Regions from separate parts of the Trichocoleus sp. FACHB-6 genome, predicted to be linked through region 1. Evidence: predicted binding sites of a transcription regulator. Region 1 holds the regulator's gene; the other holds the start of a gene.

Region 1 (5,466 bases):
GCTTTGCCTTTTTCTGAAGGGTTGGCGAAAGTAAAAATTGGCAACAAGTATGGCTATATTGCCAATCCCCTCAAGTAATACCCAGTAGATGCAGGAGAAAGTTCACTCTTGCGAAGCGCGATCGCAACCTAAGCTAATTCTCCCGAACTGAACTATCCCCTGAAAACCTACAAAACCCCTTTGGAACTGGGAATCGTACCAGCACGACGGTGATCGATTTCCATAGCCATACGAAGACTACGCGCAAACGCCTTAAAGGTCGCTTCGATAATGTGGTGCGAATTAATCCCATCCAACTGTCGGATGTGCAGCGTCATCTGGCTATGATTCACCACCGCTACAAAAAATTCTCGCACCAGCTGAGTGTCATAAGTCCCGACTCGCTGGGTGGGAATTTGTAAGCCATAGCTGAGGTGAGGACGACCAGAAAAGTCTAACGCCACCTGCACCAAAGCCTCATCTAAGGGGGCGAGGAAATTACCAAAGCGAACAATTCCCTTGCGATCGCTTAGTGCTTTCCCGAACGCCATTCCCAACGTAATCCCCACATCTTCGTTGGTGTGGTGGTCATCAATTTCTAAATCCCCTTTCGCGGCTACATCCAAATCAATCAGCCCGTGAGAGGCAATTTGATGCAGCATATGATCCAAAAAGGGAATGCCCGTATTGGCGTTGCAAGTCCCATTCCCGTCTAAGTTTACTGTCACCAAGACATCAGTTTCGCCCGTCTTACGTGCAACCGTAGCCGTGCGAGGTGATAAAAATTGTTCAAGGTGCGGAGTGGTGGAAACGCGATCGCTTGTCTGCATAGCAGATGCTCACTAACAAGAAACAAGTAAGTTTATTATTCTATGCTATCGAGCTAGGGAATGGGGTAAGTTAGATTCTTTCCCCAGTCCCCAATCCCCAGCCCCTACATCACATTCCCATAATCTCGTACCCAGCATCTACATACAGCACCTGACCCGTAATCCCACTTGCCAAGTCGCTGCACAAGAAACTAGCAGCATTTCCTACTTCTGTCTGAGTCACAGTTCGCCGCAGTGGTGCTACTTCCTCAACATGATGGATCATATCCAGAATGCCACCCACCGCCGATGATGCTAGAGTGCGGATCGGCCCAGCTGAGATTGCATTCACGCGAATATTAGCAGGCCCCATCTCCGAGGCTAGATAACGCACGCTCATTTCCAAGCCAGACTTAGCAATGCCCATGACATTGTAATTGGGGATCACCTTAACGCCGCCCAAATAAGTAAGCGTGACAATACTGCCGCCTTCTGTCATCAGTGGTTTCGCCGCCCCAGCCAGTTGAACTAACGAGTAGGTGCTAATTTCCAAAGCTTGGGTGAAGCCAGCGCGAGTGGTGTTGCTAAAATCACCTGATAAATCGTCCTTGTTGGCAAAAGCAAGACAATGGATTAAAATATCTAGCCTGCCCCACTTATCGCGGATGGCATCAAATGTAGAACGAATTTGGTCATCATTCTGAACATCGCAAGGTAAAAACAAACTGGGGTTGAGAGGTTCTACCAATTCGGCGACTTTCTTCTCAAAGCGTCCTCGGTCGTCTGGTAGATAAGTAACTCCCAAATTTGCACCAGCTTTGTGTAACTGCTGGGCAATACCCCAAGCGATTGAGCGGTTGTTGGCAATGCCAGTAACTAGGGCATTTTTTCCTGATAAATCTAGCATGATGTCAATTTTGAAGGCAATATTAGAGAATATCCGATTTAGGGCGGTAATTAAGATAGCTTGCGTCCGGATCGAAGCTTACTCAACATGACTCAAACTGCATCCCAGCTTATCAAACAGGTATTGTCAAGATATAGACATTTTCCTTAACAGTCTGATTTGCGCCGTGGGGTTGAGGCACTTGGAAAAACTTGGAGGATAAAAGAACTTTAAAATTATGTATCAAGCAGCACAAAAAACTGCCTAAGAGTCAGTTTATCAGTGTCTAAAGTCAGAAATTTCTCACAGTCGGTTGTAATTCCCAGAAGAGTTTCTAGGGCAGCAATAAGGATAAAGGAAGTGGTAGTGACGCAAGATAGACCGTTAGCAGCTGTGTTCCGTCAAATCGGAGGTGGGGCGTTTCCGCCAGTGGTGGAAACCTTTGATCGGGGCAAAACTATCTTTTTCCCCGGAGACCCGGCTGAACGGGTATATTTTTTGCTCAAAGGAGCTGTGAAGCTGTCTCGCGTGTACGAAGCTGGGGAAGAAATTACAGTGGCGCTGCTGCGAGAAAACAGCGTCTTTGGCGTACTGTCGTTGATTACCGGGAATCGGTCAGACAGATTTTATCACGCAGTAGCATTTACGCCTGTGGAGTTGCTTTCAGCACCAATTGAACAGGTGGAGCAAGCGCTCAAGGATAATCCAGAATTGTCGATGTTGATGCTGCGGGGGCTTTCATCGCGGATCTTGCAAACAGAGATGATGATTGAGACTTTGGCGCACCGGGATATGGGATCGCGATTGGTGAGTTTTTTGTTGATTCTCTGTCGAGATTTTGGCGTTCCAGGCCCCAATGGAATTACAGTTGATCTGAAGCTTTCTCACCAAGCGATCGCAGAAGCAATTGGTTCCACAAGAGTTACAGTCACCCGGTTACTGGGAGATTTACGCTCCGAGAAAATGATTTCTATCAATAAGAAAAAAATTACCGTTCATAACCCGGTAGCTTTGAGCCAGCAGTTCACCTAAAACATCTTTTGCACTGTCAGCTTTTGTTAATCAATAGTTGAAGTACCAGCGTCTATCATAAAAAAGCCTTTATGCTTAAGCTTGAGAGGTGATAGCTGAAGCTGGAAAATGGCCACCAGTGCGCTGGTCTTAATTTTATCGATTTTGGTATTGGGTGGTGCGATCGCCACCTTGGGCGATCGCATTGGCACTCGCGTGGGAAAAGCGCGGCTGAGTCTGTTCAATCTGCGTCCCAAGAAAACTGCGGTCTTAGTTACAATTCTTACAGGTTTGATGATTTCCGCCTCAACCCTGACGATCCTATTTGCCACCAGCAAGCCGTTACGCACAGGCGTGTTTCAAGTTGATGAAATTCAGCGAAAACTCAGAACCGCTCGTCGGGAGCTTGACGAAACTGTAGCCCAGAAACAACAAACTGAAAGCGAACTCTCCAAAGTTGCAGCCCAGAAACAACAAACTGAAAACGAACTCTCACTAGCCCGCACCGAGCAGCAAGCCGCCCAGAAGCGTCTGGATGCCATTAATAAGTCTCTGGCGGCAGCACTAGGCAGACAAGCCCAGACAGAGGCACAACTGAGTAAGACAGAGCGCGAACTTAAAAGCGTTGCGGCTAGCTTTGAGAAAACCCAGCAACAGCTGGAAAATGTTTCTGGACAAGCGGTAAATCTACGTTCGGAAATTCAACAACTCCAAGGGGAACGTCAGGAACTAATCAAGCAGCGCGATCGCGTAAAGGCTCAAATTACCCAACTCAAGGGCCAAGTTACTCAACGCGATCGCGAAATTGCCAAGCTTGACCAAGCCATCACAGAACGCGATCGGGAAATTGCCATTCGTGACCAAGCCTTGGCGGAACTTGATCAAAAAATTTCCAACCTGAGAAACAGCATTGACCAACGCGATCGAGAAATCGCCAAGCGAGACACAGCCCTCGCCCAACTTGATGAGGAAATTTCCGCACGAGATCAAGTAATTGCCCAGCGCGAAACTCGCCTCAAGGAAATAGAAAAACAACAAGCTGCCCTAGAGCAGGAAGTAGCAGACCTGGAACAGTATTACCAATCCTATCAAGCCTTGCGTCAAGGTAACGTCGCGCTCCAGCGCGGTCAAGTTCTGGCTTTTGGTGTCTTCCGCATTGTCGATCCCGCCGCCGCCCGTCAGGTTATAGATCAGCTTTTACGAGAAGCAAATCGCACAGCAATGAAAGCTACGCGACCTGGTAACAACAATAACAACAAGATGGTGAATGAGCGCGTAGTGCAAATTACCCAAGCCCAGGTAGACCAACTGCTTAACCAAATTAAAGATGGTCGCCCCTACCTGGTGCGAATTTTCTCGGCTGGCAACTACGTCCAAGGCGAAAAAGACGTACAAGTCTTTGCAGACGCGACAGTGAATAAAATTGTGTTCAGTGGTGGTGATATCATCGCCGCAACATCTGCCGACCCTTCAACTATGAACGACCAACAAATCCGGCAGCAGATCGATCTGCTCTTGGGAGCATCTCAGTTCCGAGCCAATCGAGCTGGAATTTTGAACGATACAATTCAGGTAGGCGACGGTCGAATTACCAGCCTGATTCGCTTTATTGAGAAGCTAAAAAAGTTCAAGCAGCCTATCGATCTCAAGGCGGTAGTGGCAGAAGATACATATCTCATAGGGCCGCTGAAACTGAATTTGGTAGTCGTGCAGAATGGAGAGGTAATTTTTAGTATGTAATCCCCAATTCCCAATTCCCAATTCCCAATTGCCAATTCCTAATTCCCAATTAAAATGATTTTAGGTTTCGATCCAGGGCGCGATAAGTGTGGTATAGCCGTGATGGGACTTGACCTGATACTGGATTATCATCAGGTGGTGCCAGCACCAGAAGCGATCGCAATCATCAAAAACTTGTGCGAACAATTCGCGATCGCTACTCTGGTAATGGGCGATCAAACTACAGCCAAAACCTGGAAAAAGAAACTTCAGACAGAATTACCTGCATCGTTGCCGATAGTCATGGTAGATGAGCGCTACAGCACTCTAGAAGCACGCGATCGCTACTGGCAAATGTATCCCCCAAAAGGCCTTTCTAGCCTCATCCCCAAAGGATTGCGCGAACCACCCCGACCAATTGATGATATTGTCGCCATCCTCCTCATCGAAAGGTACCTAAAAATACAAACAACTAATAACTAAGCACTACGGCTGGGAATCAGGAATTGGTAATCATCAACGGACCACTGGCTAAAGTTCTGCCCTGATAGTAAAGGCATAGTCTCCCCCAGGCTCCAACTGATAATCCTTCTGCTCTAAAAACCGCCCTAATGGTTCCAGAATTAGGGCGCGTCCCAAAGAAGGTGAGACCGACAACTCCCCCTGTCGGAAACACCAATGGAACTGCCACTCATACTGCGCCGCTGTAACTTCCCCTTTCAGAAAACCCTGTTGCCAGGACAATTGGGTAATTCGGACGTAGGCAGTGGTTTGAGGTAAACGTTTAGAACTCACAATCACTCAGCTGATTCAAATGCCAAAATTTCAGCAACAATACTAAACTTATGGCTACGCACGTGTAGATAACATCATTCTCACAGCTGACTTGCATTTGCCAAAACTCAAAAGCAAATACGCCCCTAGACATGGAAAGTGCCAGACTCGACGGGCAGTGACTAGGATGAAAGAAGAGTAACTCCAGGCAAGACAGTAGGTGCAATTTTGACTCGTTCAACATCTGACGCAACCCCAAATTCCAACCAGTCACCTTCACCACAATTG
Region 2 (5,466 bases), on a different contig from region 1:
TTAGCTTGGTGGCGTGTGAAGCTATTTTTGGCCCTCCCACGTACCCAGTTAACAACGTTAGCGATGGGGATACTATTAATGTGAAGGATGATGGTGGGAAAAACATCAGCGTGCGCTTTGCTTGCGTGGATGCTCCAGAAATTCCTCACACCAACAAGGAAAAGCAAAGCAAAAAAACAGCGGACAAAAACCAATTTCAGTGGGGATTTAAAGCACAGCAGCGTTTGCAAGAACTGGTGAAACAAGGTGGCGATCGCGTCCGCTTAACTATCACCGATACTGACCAGTATGGGCGCAAAGTGAGTGAGGTGCGCCTGCCTGATGGCACTTTTGTTCAAGAAGTTTTGGTCAAAGAAGGGCTGGTGCTGGTGTATCGCGAATACATAAAAGATTGTCCCAGCGTGGCTATTGTTGAGCAAGCAGAAGCTGAGGCAAAAAAGGCGAGACGCGGTGTCTGGCGAGACACAAAATTCGTGGAACCTTGGGACTGGCGGAGTGCAAGTAAGTAGCGCAATATGCCCTCAGGCTAAAGCCTTGATGCTCCACAAACTCGTGTCCGCCTGCACGGACTTTATAGCGTTTCTCAGTTGGGTGGAATACATTGCAGTTCTAACGTTTGGTAGGGGCATGGCATTGCCATGCCCCTACAGATGTATCGCACCAACCCTTGAATTGCTTGCGGGGAGTAACAGAAAAAGGAAGCATTTTGAAACCTGCTCCCAACAGGTTTTGTTTGAATAGCCGCGCCTACAGTCGTCGGGGCAATAGCTATTCAAAATCTTCTTCGGCGTACTCAGATTGCAGCTGCCTGTTGCCACGCGACCAGAAAAGAGGCGCGATCGCACCGCCAATTGCTCCCACACCGGCGCTAAAAGCCAGCACAACGCCCACGGGCATCTGAATTGACTCAAATGTGAAAAATTTCAGCGACACTGATGTGGCGTTCTGCACGGCAAGGATGGCGATCGCGCCCGCCCAAATCGCTAAGATTATGGATGTGAGTAAATTGGTAAAGGTTTTCATTTATTTTGTTAAACCTTGATTTACCGTAGGTAGGACGTCTCGCCTGCTATTATAAAACAGGCGAGAAACCTGTTTTACGAATATTAAGAAAGGCAAGACACCTGTTCTACGGATATTAAGAAAAGTCCCACATCGCGGACACTTCTAACTCTTGCTTTCGCCTAAACTTCTGCTGGTTCCAACTGGTTAATCGTTTGTTCCATTTGTTGAGCGATTTGGCTTTGTTTTTCGGGAGAGTTTGTTTCCAGATAAACGCGCATCAGTGGTTCTGTACCAGATGGACGCAGGAGTACCCAACTGCCATCTTCCAGATAAAGTTTGATGCCGTCTTTGCGCCCTACTTCTTGGACTTTAATGCCCGCAACTTCTGTTGGGGGATTTTTGGTGAAAGAATCGATGACAGCGGCTTTGTGGGCATCCTCTAAGTGCAAGTCTAGGCGTTGGTTGTACAGAGGGCCATCAGCTTCAGCGATCGCTTCTTCTACCAATTGCGACAGTGGCTTGCCTTCGTAGGCGATCGCTTCTGCCACTAGCATATCGGCTAAAATCCCATCTTTTTCGGGAATGTGTCCGACAATGCTCAATCCGCCTGATTCTTCACCGCCAATCAGCACCTGCGTCTCGCGCATTTTCTCGCCGATGTATTTGAAGCCTACAGCAGTTTCGTAGATTTCCAAACCGTATTTTGCAGCAAAGTTATCTAGCAGGTGGGTAGTAGCAACTGTACGGACAATTGCCCCAGTTTTGCCTTTATTTTTGATCAGGTGACGCGCCAGCAATAGCAGCACCGTGTTGGGTGTCAGCACGTTGCCTTGTTCGTCTACAATACCGAAGCGATCGCTATCTCCATCAGTCGCCAAACCCAAATCCGCTTGATCGCGGCGTACCGCTTCGACCAGTTCCTCCAGCTGTTCCCCTTTCGGTTCTGGCATTCCGCCGCCAAATAGTACATCGCGGTGTGTGTGGAATGACTCAGTTTCGCAACCGCAGTGTTCTAACACGGTATCCAAATATCCGCGAGAGGTGGAGTACAGAGCATCGTACTTCACCTTTAGCCCGGCGCTCTTGATTCGCTCTACATCCAGCAACGTGTAAATAAACTGGAGATAATCTGGCTTCGGGTCAAAGGTAGAAATCTTATCGGTATTTTTGCCCGAAGCAGGCTCATCTGATGCCCCTTCAATATTGGCTACAATCGTGTCTGTAATTTCCGGGGTCGCTGGCCCAGCATAGTCGGGGATATACTTAATGCCGCAATAAGGTGCAGGGTTGTGAGAAGCGGTGAACATCAGCGCCCCTGCTGAGTTGAGAATTTTGGCGTTGTAAGCAATTACCGGAGTCGGACAATCCCGATCGACAATTTTTACCGTCCAGCCTAAGTCTACAAGAACTTCAGCAGCAGTACGGGCAAACTGGTCGGCTAGAAAGCGGGTATCGTAAGCAATTAAAACTGGTCGGTCTTTAGAATAGGCGGTTTCGAGATAACTAGCGATCGCCCTCGTTACCTTACACACATTGGAGAAGGTAAAGTCCGAAGCGATAATTCCCCGCCATCCATCGGTGCCAAACTTAATTTTATTGGAACTGCTGGCTACACTCATCTTGACCACTTCCTCTTTATTCCACCTAAATACTACAAGACACCCATCGCTTTGAGATGTCGCCGCCAATCACAAATAGGTGTGTTTACACAAGTTATTTGAATTTGACGGTAGAAAATCCAGATGGATCTGAGAATACGATAGAATTTACCCTTAATTTCAAACAAGAGTAGCAATCAGGTGTCAATTGCCCTAGCAAATGGTAAATTAGCTGCAACAGCAATATGAGTAATATGCGATCGCATCGCTTCCTCGTATGGGGAAAATCATCTCAAGAGGAGTTCTAAGCCATTGTGAGCCAGACTGACACCCCCACCCTACAAACACTTCAATCTGACGTAACTCGCCTGCGCGAAGAGTTGCAAATGCGAGACCAATTAGTTCAGCAGCTCTCTCAAGAACTATTCCGGCTGGTTAAGGGCAATGCCAACTTTATGCCCAAGCCGGAAGTTTCTGAGCGTCACATGGCTCAAATGAGAGCGCTGCGAGAACAACTGCAAGAAGTTGAACAGCAGGTAACTTTTTATCAAGAGCAGATTACTTCCCGTGACACGGAAATTTATCAATTGCGGCAGTCAGTACAGGAATTAACTGACCGCAGCCGGATGTTAGAGCAGGTGGTACAGGAGTTACCGCAAATTTATAAACAGAAATTTGCCGAACGCATGGCACCAGTCCGCGAGAAAGTGGCGATGCTGCAACGGGAAAACCGTCAACTCCACGCGGAGTTGCAAAGTGTCAGCTATCGTCTAGCGATCAGAACCCGCCGCACGACAACAACGGGCATTGATTTGCCTAGTTTCCCGCGCATGGGTAATGCTCCTGGCCCTATTCCTACGTTTGGTCATGCGTAAAGTTGTGATTGTGGTTGATGCGGAGGTTGATGAAACTGGGGAAATAATCGCAGCATCGCCCACAACAGCGCAAATGGTGTCGGCGCTTAAGGCAAATAGCCCGACGATAGGCGCAACCGCCCAAACTAAGCCCGCCAAGGCGGGCTTACAAAACCAAGCAGAAGCGCTACCAGCAGCAGTAAACGTGCAAGTAGTAAGCACTCAGTGGTTAATTATCAACAAACAACTGACCAGTGACAACAAACTAATTTGGTGTCCTTTGACGTTGAATTTGCCGGAATTGGATTTTCCAGCTCAGAGCGTCTACAATGCTTGCCGCGATGTAACAGGTTTGCGCCAGCTGGTTGAGCAATTAGGATACGCCACAGGGGTCGGAAATTTCTGGTTAGCAGTGGTTCTCACCGCGAAAGGGCCGCTCTACGGCGAGGTAATTGGTAAAGATGAGGCGAGTGAAGGTTTAAAATACCGGATGCCGGTGCATCTATCCGACTCGCAGCGTCAGCCACTTTACCAGTTAGGGTACAAGCTGCTGCAATATTTATCAGCTCCACCAAGCGTTTATTTATTACAGTTTGGTTTTAGCGATCAAAATCTGGTTTTTGACCGACTTTTGCCGTTTCCAGCCCCAAGCGCGATCGCCAGCATCGGCATCCAAAAGCCAGATTTATTCGCTTGTCACTGGCACTGCTTGACTCGGCAGCCAATTTATGACCTAGAAATTATCGCTTCAAAATTATAAAAATGTCGAGCGATCGCTCCTTGTAGGCTACTGAGTATGGATTCCGTGCAGTTTAATTCCAATAAATACGGCTTAGCACTCCACACTAGCAGCCCTGAACTGGGTTTAGCCTTAAGCAATTTTGCTCTGAATACCCGTTCTTCTACCTGGGATTTAGGGCGGGATTTATCAAGTCATTTACATCAATATCTAGCTGAGTTTATCCAGCCGCAAACCTGGGCAGATTTGGCGTTTATTGCCGTAGCAATTGGCCCCGGTAGTTTCACCAGCACTCGCATCGGTGTCGTCACTGCCCGTACACTAGGGCAACAGTTGAATATTCCCGTGTTTGCCATTTCCACATTGGCAGCTGTTGCTTGGTCGCATTTGGGATTGGCAAAGGACAACGGAAAAAATGCGATCGCTATCCAAATGCCAGCCCAACGCGGTCAATTATTTGCCGCCATTTATCAAGTTTCCCCATCCGGTTTAGGACTTACCCAATTGTTGCCAGATACGGTGCTAACACCGACAGCATGGCACCAAGCCCTAGAAACGCAGTCTAATACCTCCTATCAGCTAATTGACATCCCTGCTGGCGCTGGACTGGGTGCCTCAGTTTCCAGCGTATTAGAACTTGCCTATCTAGATTGGCAACAAGAAAAGCGCCCCCACTGGTCGGAAGCGCTACCGTTTTATGGTCAACATCCAGTTGAAGACAAACCAGCTGGGTAGGTCTAACAACAAACCCAACCAAAAATAATCACCGGCTCTAATTCTGATAAAGATGTCTCACGCAACTTGCTTGAATACTTAAACTACCGCCGCAAACTCCGGGGATCGAGGGCATCCCGCAAGCCATCTCCCAGCAAATTAAACGCCAACACCGTGAGGATAATCAACAGGGCCGGAGGCCAGATCAACCAAGGCTGCAACACTAAAATTGAAGCATTAGTCGCCAACGACAGCATATTTCCCCAAGAAGGGTCGGGCTGCTGAATGCCAAGCCCAATCAAACTCAGCACCGATTCTGCCACGATAAACCCAGGCACCGCCAGCGTTGCTGAGATAATTATGTAAGTGGCCGTCTGCGGCAAAACGTGACGCACAATAATGTAAAGCGGTTTCGCGCCCATTGCTCGCGCCGCTTGCACAAATTCTCGCTCTTTAATTGACAGCACCTGTCCCCGAATCACCCGCGCTAACCCAGCCCAGCCGATGAACGAGGTAATCAGCACAATCAACAAAAACCGCTGGGCGCTGCTGAGTC

Evidence for each region. Region 1 encodes NtcA, which controls nitrogen genes in cyanobacteria. Its sites were predicted from a motif close to TTTGTANNNNNNNNTACAAA; they were not measured.
Region 2: the regulator NtcA is predicted to act here: its motif matches at 2,722-2,741, upstream of H6F66_RS15270 (Npun_F5560 family protein).

The regions. Positions count from the first base shown of each region.
Region 1 covers NZ_JACJOY010000023.1:31,335-36,800, reverse strand. The annotation lists gene H6F66_RS04330 (WG repeat-containing protein) at 1-78, shown strand, start outside; gene hisB (imidazoleglycerol-phosphate dehydratase HisB) at 168-809, opposite strand; gene fabI (enoyl-ACP reductase FabI) at 919-1,695, opposite strand; gene ntcA (global nitrogen regulator NtcA) at 2,035-2,706, shown strand; gene H6F66_RS04310 (DUF3084 domain-containing protein) at 2,815-4,425, shown strand; gene H6F66_RS04305 (pre-16S rRNA-processing nuclease YqgF) at 4,480-4,887, shown strand; gene H6F66_RS04300 (DUF3146 family protein) at 4,936-5,199, opposite strand; gene H6F66_RS04295 (GTP-binding protein) at 5,464-5,466, shown strand, end outside.
Region 2 covers NZ_JACJOY010000078.1:15,237-20,702, forward strand. The annotation lists gene H6F66_RS15255 (thermonuclease family protein) at 1-509, shown strand, start outside; gene H6F66_RS15260 (LapA family protein) at 769-1,023, opposite strand; gene H6F66_RS15265 (phosphoglucomutase/phosphomannomutase family protein) at 1,185-2,624, opposite strand; gene H6F66_RS15270 (Npun_F5560 family protein) at 2,918-3,478, shown strand; gene H6F66_RS15275 (hypothetical protein) at 3,471-4,217, shown strand; gene tsaB (tRNA (adenosine(37)-N6)-threonylcarbamoyltransferase complex dimerization subunit type 1 TsaB) at 4,254-4,931, shown strand; gene H6F66_RS15285 (ABC transporter permease) at 5,015-5,466, opposite strand, start outside.